Regions from separate parts of the Streptomyces sp. SP18BB07 genome, predicted to be linked through region 1. Evidence: riboswitches for the same ligand, from Rfam matches in the RefSeq annotation. Region 1 holds a riboswitch; each other region holds the start of a gene.
What was found. A riboswitch is a leader RNA that binds a small molecule or an ion and turns the genes downstream of it on or off. The one in region 1 is predicted to bind cobalamin.
Positions count from the first base shown of each region.

Region 2: it holds a riboswitch for cobalamin, as region 1 does, so the genes downstream of both, PUR53_RS13235 (ribonucleoside-diphosphate reductase subunit alpha) here and PUR53_RS43015 (cobalamin biosynthesis protein) in region 1, are expected to answer to the same signal.
Region 3: it holds a riboswitch for cobalamin, as region 1 does, so the genes downstream of both, PUR53_RS18465 (energy-coupling factor ABC transporter permease) here and PUR53_RS43015 (cobalamin biosynthesis protein) in region 1, are expected to answer to the same signal.
Region 4: it holds a riboswitch for cobalamin, as region 1 does, so the genes downstream of both, PUR53_RS46435 (prenyltransferase/squalene oxidase repeat-containing protein) here and PUR53_RS43015 (cobalamin biosynthesis protein) in region 1, are expected to answer to the same signal.

Region 1 is NZ_JAQYWT010000363.1:416,811-419,000, forward strand. Features, by position in the region: gene PUR53_RS43015 (cobalamin biosynthesis protein) at 1-878, opposite strand, end outside; cobalamin riboswitch at 977-1,106, opposite strand; gene PUR53_RS43020 (hypothetical protein) at 1,381-1,701, shown strand; gene PUR53_RS43025 (hypothetical protein) at 1,808-2,029, opposite strand; gene PUR53_RS43030 (inorganic phosphate transporter) at 2,058-2,190, opposite strand, start outside.
Region 2 is NZ_JAQYWT010000274.1:76,305-78,494, reverse strand. Features, by position in the region: gene PUR53_RS13245 (nucleoside hydrolase) at 1-173, shown strand, start outside; gene PUR53_RS13240 (GNAT family N-acetyltransferase) at 255-761, shown strand; cobalamin riboswitch at 825-960, shown strand; gene PUR53_RS13235 (ribonucleoside-diphosphate reductase subunit alpha) at 1,084-2,190, shown strand, end outside.
Region 3 is NZ_JAQYWT010000297.1:17,585-19,774, forward strand. Features, by position in the region: gene PUR53_RS18460 (HoxN/HupN/NixA family nickel/cobalt transporter) at 1-342, opposite strand, end outside; cobalamin riboswitch at 565-747, shown strand; gene PUR53_RS18465 (energy-coupling factor ABC transporter permease) at 778-1,497, shown strand; gene PUR53_RS18470 (energy-coupling factor ABC transporter substrate-binding protein) at 1,494-1,964, shown strand; gene cbiQ (cobalt ECF transporter T component CbiQ) at 1,970-2,190, shown strand, end outside.
Region 4 is NZ_JAQYWT010000370.1:229,343-231,532, reverse strand. Features, by position in the region: gene PUR53_RS46435 (prenyltransferase/squalene oxidase repeat-containing protein) at 1-1,158, opposite strand, end outside; cobalamin riboswitch at 1,233-1,424, opposite strand; gene PUR53_RS46430 (phosphotransferase) at 1,456-2,190, shown strand, end outside.

The DNA of each region.
Region 1 (2,190 bases):
ACCCGCCGGGACAACCGAACGGCCCGCTCGATGTCCTCCACGGCGACGGCGCGTCCCTCCCCATTGAGCACAGGCCGATGCTCGACCCGCCCCCCGTACGACAACGTGCCCCCCAAACGCACTCCGAGCGCCCCCGCGAACGACGCCTCCACGGGCCCCGCGTTGGGGCTCGGGTGCCTGCCCGCGTCCGTGCGCCAGGCCCGTACGGCACCCCGGGCGTCCCCACCGCAGGCGGCGGCCAGCACCGCCGTCAGCCGGGCCCCCGGCCACCCCACCACGTCGTCCAGCCGCGCGGAGGCCCAGCCGAACCGCCGGTACCGCTGCGACCGGTGACCGACCATGGCGTCCAACGTGTTGACGGCCCGGAACCCCACCAGCCCGGGCACCCCCGCCACGGCTCCCCAGACCAGCGCCCCCACCACCGCGTCGGACGTGTTCTCGGCGACGGACTCCACGACCGCCCGCGCGATCCCGTCCGCGTCGAGTGCCTGGGGGTCCCGCCCGCACAGATGGGGCAACCGGGCCCGCGCGCCCTCGACGTCCCCCGCGTCGAGGGACCGTCCGATCGTCCGGGCCTCCCGACCGAGCGAAGTCCCCCCGACGACGGCCCACGTGGCGGCGGCGGTCAACGCGACGGAGGCCGCACGCGACGGCCGTACGGCAGTCGAGGCGACGGCCCCGAGCGCCACGGCGCCACCCGCGCACACGGCGGTGTGCAGCGCGCCCCACCCCCGGTGATCCCGCCACAGCACCCGCTCCACGGCACCGGCGGCCCGCCCGAACGCGGCGACCGGATGCCCCCGGCGAGGATCACCGAGCAGCAGGTCACCGAGGAGTCCGGCGGTGGCGCCGTACGCGAAGACGCGATCGGCACGCACGGGTTCAGCCGACCGCGAGGTCGTACGCGGATCCGGTGCTGGGACTCAAGTGGCAGCCGCACATGGCGATATGTCCTCACTCAGGGTGTCCACGCCCTGGTTCGACGAGACCGACGGCGAGAGTTCCTGGCTCCCGGGAGACGCGTCGAGATGCTTCCCCGGTGACAGTGGCGGGACCGCGCCGGACTCGCACCGGCTTCCTCTCCTGCCGTCGTACATGGCTCCGGCAGTCCACCACGCCCCTTCGAGACCCGTCAACTCGCTGTTGACCTGCGGCGCGACGGTGTGCCGAGCCCCACACCGCCGAAATCCCGTCAGCCGCTCGAATCGGCTCCTTCCGCGCTCTCTCCGGCGCGCCGCATCCTGGTGCGTGACTCGAACTGGCGTCAGAACGCTGTGCTCTCCTTCCGTCACACCGCGTGGTGTGGTTTTCTGGCGGGGCTTGTGGACCCGGGTGCGGACGGCTCTTGAAGAACCGTTCGGGGGACGGGAGGGACACGCGATGGAAGATCGGACCAAGGGACCCGCCTCGGCGGGTACGAGGACGGCGAGGGACCGGCGGACGCTGGTGTCCGCCGCCGCCCCCCTGGTGCTCTTCAGCACGGTCGCCGGGGCGCTGGCCGTCGGGCTCGGCGCGCTCGCCGCGCTGCTGGTGCCGGGGGCGGAGGCGCGCGGCGTCGTCTGGATGGTGGTGACCGCCCTCATCGCCGCCGGAGCGGGCCTGTGGTGGGGACTGACCCCGGTCACGGACCGGCTCAGGGCCCTGGACCGGGCTCTGTCCGGGGCTCGGCCGCGGGGGCCCCGAGCAGGACGAACGGGCTGAGGCTGCCGCGACCGGGTGGTACATGAGGACAACCCCCCGTACCAGGTCGACGGTACGAGGGGTTGTCGTGGTGTGTTGTGCGAGGTGCGAAGGGGTCTACGGGGCCTCAGGCCATGATCAGGTAGATCCCGTAACCCACCGCCGCCGTGCAGGCCGCGAAGCAGGCGTACGCCGCTGTCGTGGCGAGCGCGGGCGACGCGCCCGCGGCGGTCGCGGCCTCCCGCTTGGAGAGGCCGACGATCCCCAGGGTGAAGAGGCCGACGAGGGCCACGGTGACCACGAGGCTGACTCCGAAGACGGAGCCCAGGGCTGCCCAGTCGATGTGCATGATGATCTTCCTCAGGAGGTCGCGGGGCTCAGACGGCGGGCGTCGGCGTGGACGAGTTCGCCGGGGCCGTGGTCTCGGCGGCGGCCGCGGCCGCGGGTGCCGGGATGGTCGCCACGAGCTCCTCGGCCACGGCGGCGGTGGGCGGCGGCGTCACGGCGGCC
Region 2 (2,190 bases), on a different contig from region 1:
CGCGCGGCCAGACCGTGTTCGTGCCGGCCGCCGCCCGGCGCGTCTACTACTCCGAGTCCCCCGCCCTGACCGCCCGTCTGCGCGCCACCGGCCGCGTCGCGCTCGGGCCGGGCACCCGCGACTTCAGCGAGGACTTCGTGACGACCCTGCCCAGGTGGCCTGCGACGGCCTGACAAATCCGATAGTCCGACGGACGGCGGCCCCTGTGGAAAACCGCCGACCCGCGCAGCCGCCCCTCGTGCACACTGCGACGCATGGACATCACGATCAGGCCGGCGGCTCCCGACGAGTACGCCGCGCTCGGCGAGATCACCGCCCAGGCCTACCTCGGCGACGGACTGCTGGACTTCGGAGAGAGCGACCGGTACCTCGACGAGCTGCGGAACGTGGCGAAGCGGGCGGCCGAGGCCGAGGTGCTCGTGGCGGCCGCGGACGGGCAGGTGCTGGGCGGGGTGACCTTCGTCCCCGCAGGCGGGCCCATGGCCGACATCGCCCGCGCGGGAGAGGCCGAGATACGGATGCTCGCCGTCTCCCCCGAAGCCCGGGGGCGGGGTGTCGGCGAGGCACTCGTGCGGGCCTGCCTGGAGCGTGCCCGCACCGTCGAGGGCTGTGTGCGTGTCGTGCTGTCGACCCAGCGGAGCATGCACGCGGCCCATCGCATCTACGGACGCCTGGGCTTCACTCGCACACCTGAGCGCGACTGGAACCCCCTCCCCGACCAGCCCGACATCACTCTGATCACCTATGAGTTGACGCTCTGACACCCTGCGAAGCCGAATGCGACACAACATGTGGGGGTGACACCGCGCCCCGGCACTAGATGTATGCTCATGCTCGCTGTCGCCGCAGGGGAATCCGGTGTGAATCCGGAACTGTCCCGCAACGGTGTATTTGCGTGCATACATCGCCATGTGTGCACGCCTGTTCAGTCCGAACACCTGCCGACAGTGCGCCCGGCCGTCCGGTCCGGGTGCCGTGACGTCCGGGCCTCGTGGAATGGGCCGGTGGACGCGACGCTCCCGTGCGCTCGTGTGCTGCCGCCTGCCCTCCGCAAGGCCCCAGCCGAGCGAGGGAGAGCCCCACGTGACCATCGCGCCAGCCGATCCGGTGTCAGCCGACCTGACCGCAGCCGAGCCGGTGTCAGCCGACCCGGTGTCAGTCGACCCGGTGACGGAGACCGACGGTCCCGGTACCGCGTTGCTGCGGATCCTGACCGAGCTGACCGCCGACCTCCCCGACGCCGACCCCGGCCGGGTCGCCACCGCCGCGCTGCGCGGCCGGTCGGTGCGCGCGTCCTCCGCCGAGATGGTCGCGGAGCTGCGTGAGCTGGCCACGGAGGCCGCCGCGGGCCTCATCGCCGAGGACCCCGCCTATTCGAGACTGGCCGCCCGGCTGCTGGCCGTCGGCATCCGTGCCGAGGCGGCCTCGCAGGGTGTCACGACGTTCACCGAGTCCATCGCCGTGGGCCACCGGGAGGGTCTCGTCGCCGACCGTACGGCCGCGTTCGTCCGCGCCCACGCCGAGCGTCTCGACGCCCTGATCGACCCGGCCGGGGACGACCGCTTCGGCTACTTCGGTCTGCGCACCCTGCACAGCCGCTATCTGCTCCGGCACCCCCTCACCCGCAAGGTCGTCGAGACGCCCCAGCACTTCATGCTGCGGGTCGCCGCCGGCCTCGCCGAGGACACGGGTGCCGACGCGGAGGCGGGCCTGCGCGCCCTCGACGAAGTGGCCGCGCTCTACGGGCTGATGAGCCGCCTGGACTACCTCCCCTCCTCCCCCACGCTCTTCAACTCCGGTACGCGACACCCCCAGATGTCGTCCTGCTACCTCCTCGACTCCCCGCTGGACGAGCTGGACTCCATCTACGACCGCTACCACCAGGTGGCCCGCCTCTCGAAGCACGCCGGTGGCATCGGTCTGTCGTACTCCCGCATCCGCTCGCGCGGTTCGCTGATCCGGGGCACCAACGGGCACTCCAACGGCATCGTGCCGTTCCTGAAGACGCTGGACGCCTCGGTCGCCGCCGTGAACCAGGGCGGCCGACGCAAGGGCGCGGCCGCGGTCTACCTGGAGACCTGGCACTCCGACATCGAGGAGTTCCTGGAACTGCGCGACAACACCGGCGAGGACGCCCGGCGTACGCACAACCTGAACCTGGCGCACTGGATCCCGGACGAGTTCATGCGC
Region 3 (2,190 bases), on a different contig from region 1:
CCAGAAACCGACCGACAGCGGGCGTTGCCCCTCCCCCCTCAGTTTGCGGGTGGTGTTGTCGATGGCGGCGATGTGGTCGGCGTCGAAGGCGTGCCGCATGCCCAGGGTGTAGGCGGTGACCCCCATACCGATTCCGAAGGTCTTGCTCCCGACGCTGTAGTGCTCGGGGGCGACGATCACCACCAGGGTGAACCAGCCGACGAGGTGCAGCGCCAGGATGAATCCGGCCATCCCGCCCAGGCTCGCCCACTCCTTGCGCGACATCGAGGCGCGGATCCGCCGCCATGAGAAACCGCCCGTCCCGGCGGTGGCCGAGGGGGCGGTGTCGGTACCAGGAGTCATGGGGCGTGGGCCTTCTCTTCGTCCGTGCGGTCGGGCCCCCTCAGCGTTGTGCGCCGTTATGGCAGCTGCAACTATGTCGCAGTAAAGCTCCCGTCTGCTTTCGGTCAGGTCGGGGCTCTCGGCGTGACGTGGGGCGTACGCCGGAGTGTGCGCTGGGGTGTGAGCTGTCGCACGGCGCCCGCGCGCCCCTCGCCTCCGCTTGTCAGCGTCCTTATGCGGGCATTACTGTCACCACGCCTTGGTGAACGGGAAATCCGGTGTCATGCCGGTGCGGCCCTCGCCACTGTGATCGGGAAGTCCGGCTCCGGTCCTCACGGACAGCCACTGGGTCTTCGGACCCGGGAAGGCGGAGCACGGGCGGTGTCACCCGTAAGCCAGGAGACCGGCCAAGGCGCGTCAACCATCCACGAGGTGCTGGAGAGGGTCTGCTGAGCCATGCACATAGCCGAGGGTTTCCTTCCTCCGGCGCACGCGATCGCCTGGGGCGTCGCGTCCGCGCCGTTCGTCGTCCACGGAGTCCGGGCACTCACCCGTGAGGTCAGGGAGCATCCCGAGAGCACGCTGCTCCTCGGCGCCTCCGGGGCCTTCACGTTCGTCCTGTCCGCGCTGAAGCTCCCGTCCGTCACCGGGAGTTGCTCCCACCCCACCGGCACCGGCCTCGGTGCCATCCTGTTCCGGCCGCCGATCATGGCGGTTCTCGGCACCATCACCCTGCTCTTCCAGGCCCTGCTGCTCGCACACGGCGGTCTGACCACGCTCGGCGCCAACGTCTTCTCGATGGCGATCGCCGGTCCCTGGGCGGGGTACGGCGTCTACCGGCTGCTGCGACGCTTCGACGTGCCGCTGATGGTGACGGTGTTCTTCGGCGCGTTCTTCGCCGACCTGGTCACCTACTGCGTCACCAGCGTGCAGTTGGCGCTCGCGTTCCCCGACCCGAGCAGTGGTTTCCTGGGCGCGCTCGGCAAGTTCGGCTCCATCTTCGCCGTCACCCAGATCCCGCTCGCGGTCAGCGAGGGTCTGCTCACGGTGCTGGTGATGCGTCTGCTGGTGCAGTCGAGCAAGGGCGAACTGACCCGGCTCGGTGTGCTCCTGACCGACCGGCGGAACCGCGTAGGGGCCGAGACGGAGAACGAGACCGAGGCGGTGGCCCGATGAACCGGAACACGAAGATCAACGCGCTGCTGCTGCTCGCCGTCGCCGCGCTCGCCGTCCTGCCGCTGGCCCTCGGCCTCGGCGACCACAAGGAGGAGCCCTTCACGGGCGCCGACGCCGAGGCGGAGACGGCGATCACGGAGATCGAGCCGGACTACGAGCCGTGGTTCTCCCCCCTCTACGAACCGCCGTCCGGTGAGATCGAGTCGGCGCTCTTCGCCCTCCAGGCCGCCCTCGGCGCGGGGGTCCTCGCCTACTACTTCGGCATCCACCGGGGCCGGCGCCAGGGCGAGGCCCGGGCCCGAGCCCTGCTGGACGCGTCAGGGGCCGCCGACACGGCTCCGGCGCGGCCGGTGGACACGGCGGTCGCGGCGACGCCGGTGGACGCGGTCGCGGCCTCCACGGCGACGGCGTCCGGCGACGACAGCTCGGCGGGTCGCTCCGGGGAGCCCCCCGCCGGGCGGGGCTGACCCAGGTGCTGCCGATCGACGTGGCGGCGCACAGCAGTCGCTGGCGCCGCCGCCATCCCGTGGACAAGGCCGTGCTCGGGCTCGGCCTCACCGTGCTCGCGATCTCCCTGCCGCCCTGGCCCGGCGCGGCCCTGGTCCTGCTGACCGCGCTCGTGGTGCTGCTGGGCCCCGCGGGCGTGCCCGGCCGTCGGCTGTGGCGGGCCTACCGGGTGCCGTTGGGCTTCTG
Region 4 (2,190 bases), on a different contig from region 1:
CCCGGCCGGACCGGTCTCCTGCAACTGGGCCACCAGATCGGCACCACCGAAGTCACGCGGGTCGCCACCGGAGGCGTGCGCCGCGAAGACGAGCTGGGCGTACGCGGCGGGCCCGGCCTTGGCCGCCCACACGCCGTGGTTCTTCGCCAGCCAGGCGAGCGGCTTCTCGGTCGCGTCCACGTCCCCGGCGGCGGCGAGCGCGACGACCGCGTCGGCGGTGTTGCCGTGGTCGGGCTGGTCCTCCGCACCCGCGAGGGAGGACATCAGATAGCCGTCGGCGGTGAGGGCACCGGCGAGATGGACGGCCCCGTTGTGCGCGAGGTCCTCCGGAGAGTCACCCGAGGCGCAGGAGTCGAACGAGGCCCCGCCCTTCCCCTCGCCGCTACCCGCCCCGACCACGAACCCCTTGCCCAGGCTGCCGAGCACGGCGGCGGCCGTGGCGTCGGCGTTCGCGGCGAGACCGCCCTTCTTGTCGGGCTGATAGGCGAAGGCCCCGCCGTCCTTCGCGTCCCCGTCCTTCCTGCCCCCGTCGCCGCAGGGCAGGGCGAGGGAACGGAGGGCCTCGTAGGGGGAGTTGCCGTCCTTCTGCTGCTTCCCGGGGGCGTCGCCCACAGCGGTCAGCGCGCCGATCACGACGGACGTCGAGTTCGCGTCGCTGGGGCCGCCCGCGGTGTAGCCCCAGCCGCCGTCCTCGTTCTGGTTGTCCTTCAGCCACCGCACCGCCCGACCGGCCTCGGCGTCCCGCCCGCCGACCGCTGCGAGCGCCTGGATCGCGGCCGCCGTGCTGTTGGTGTCGACGGCCGTCGCGCTGTCGCACTTGGCGGTCGCGTCGGCGCGGTACGCCGGGAACGCCCCGCTCGCGCACTGCTGCCCGACCAGCCACTCCACGGCCCCGGCGCCGGGCTTCTCACCCACCGCGTCCAGGGCGAGCAGGGTGAGCGACTGCCGCCAGACACCGTCGTACGTGGGGTCGTTGGAGCCGTACAGACCGGTGGGTATCGCCTGGGAGGGCGAGGCGGAGGGCGAGGCGGAGGGAGCGGTGGACGCCTCGGAGGCCGTACCGTCGGCGAAGGCGGCCGGCGCGAGCCCGAGTCCGGTGCCGAGTCCGGCTGTGACGGTCAGTACGGCGACGACCGCGGCGCTGCGGCGGACATTCATATCGGCGGCTGCCTCTCCCTGACGGGGAGCCGGGCGGCACGGCGGAGCGCCGGGCGGCTCGGCTCCGTATTCCTCGACGGTGCCGTGCACCGGCGGGCCGCCGGTGACGCGAGCCGGTCATGATTCCGTCCAGGGCAGTCCGACTTGCCGCCCTCTGCCGAGGTCGGCTCACGGTTGCGGGTCAGCGCCGGATTTGCACCGGCTTCCCCCTGTACGGGTGTGATGACGACGCGGTCACTCTACCTGCCGGTAGCCGGGATCCTGAGGGCCGCCTGTGGGCCGCGATAGGTTCGGGCCATGCGTACGGGGAGACTGCTGGGCGCGGGCCGCACGGCCGACGTGTACGAACTCCACGCCGACGAGGGGGAGTCCGGGCCGGACGATCACGGCGGCCTCGGCGCGCTGACCGAGGCCGGTGACCCGGTAGGCGTCGCCGACAGTGACGGAGCCGACAGGCATACCGGAGGTGTCGGACAGGGTGACGCCTGGGTGCTACGCCGCTACCGAGAGGGGTGGGGCGACGCCGCCACCGAGGCCGAGGTCATGGAGTACGTACGCAGCCACGGCTACCCTGTCCCGCGCGTTCATTCGGCGACCCGTACGGAGATGGTGCTGCAACGCCTGCCGGGCCCGACCCTGCTGGAGGCCTGCGCCGCCGGCCAGGTCACCCCGCCGCAGGTCGGCGCCACCCTGGCCCAACTCCTGCGCACCCTCCACGCCGTCCCGCCCCGCCGCCCCGGTGCCCGGGTTCTCCACCTGGACCTCCACCCGGAGAACGTCCTCCTCACCCCGCACGGCCCGCAGGTCATCGACTGGAGCAACGCCGAGGAGGGGCCGCCCGGCCTCGACTGGGCCGTCTCCGCGATGATCCTCGCCCAGGTCGCCGTCGACCCGACGGACGCCCGCGCCCCCATGGCCCACGCCACCCTCAGCTCCCTCCTGGCCCACCGCCCCGACAACACCCTGACCCACCACGACCTGACCGAAGCGAGCCATCGCCGGGCATCCAACCCGACCATGTCCCCCCACGAG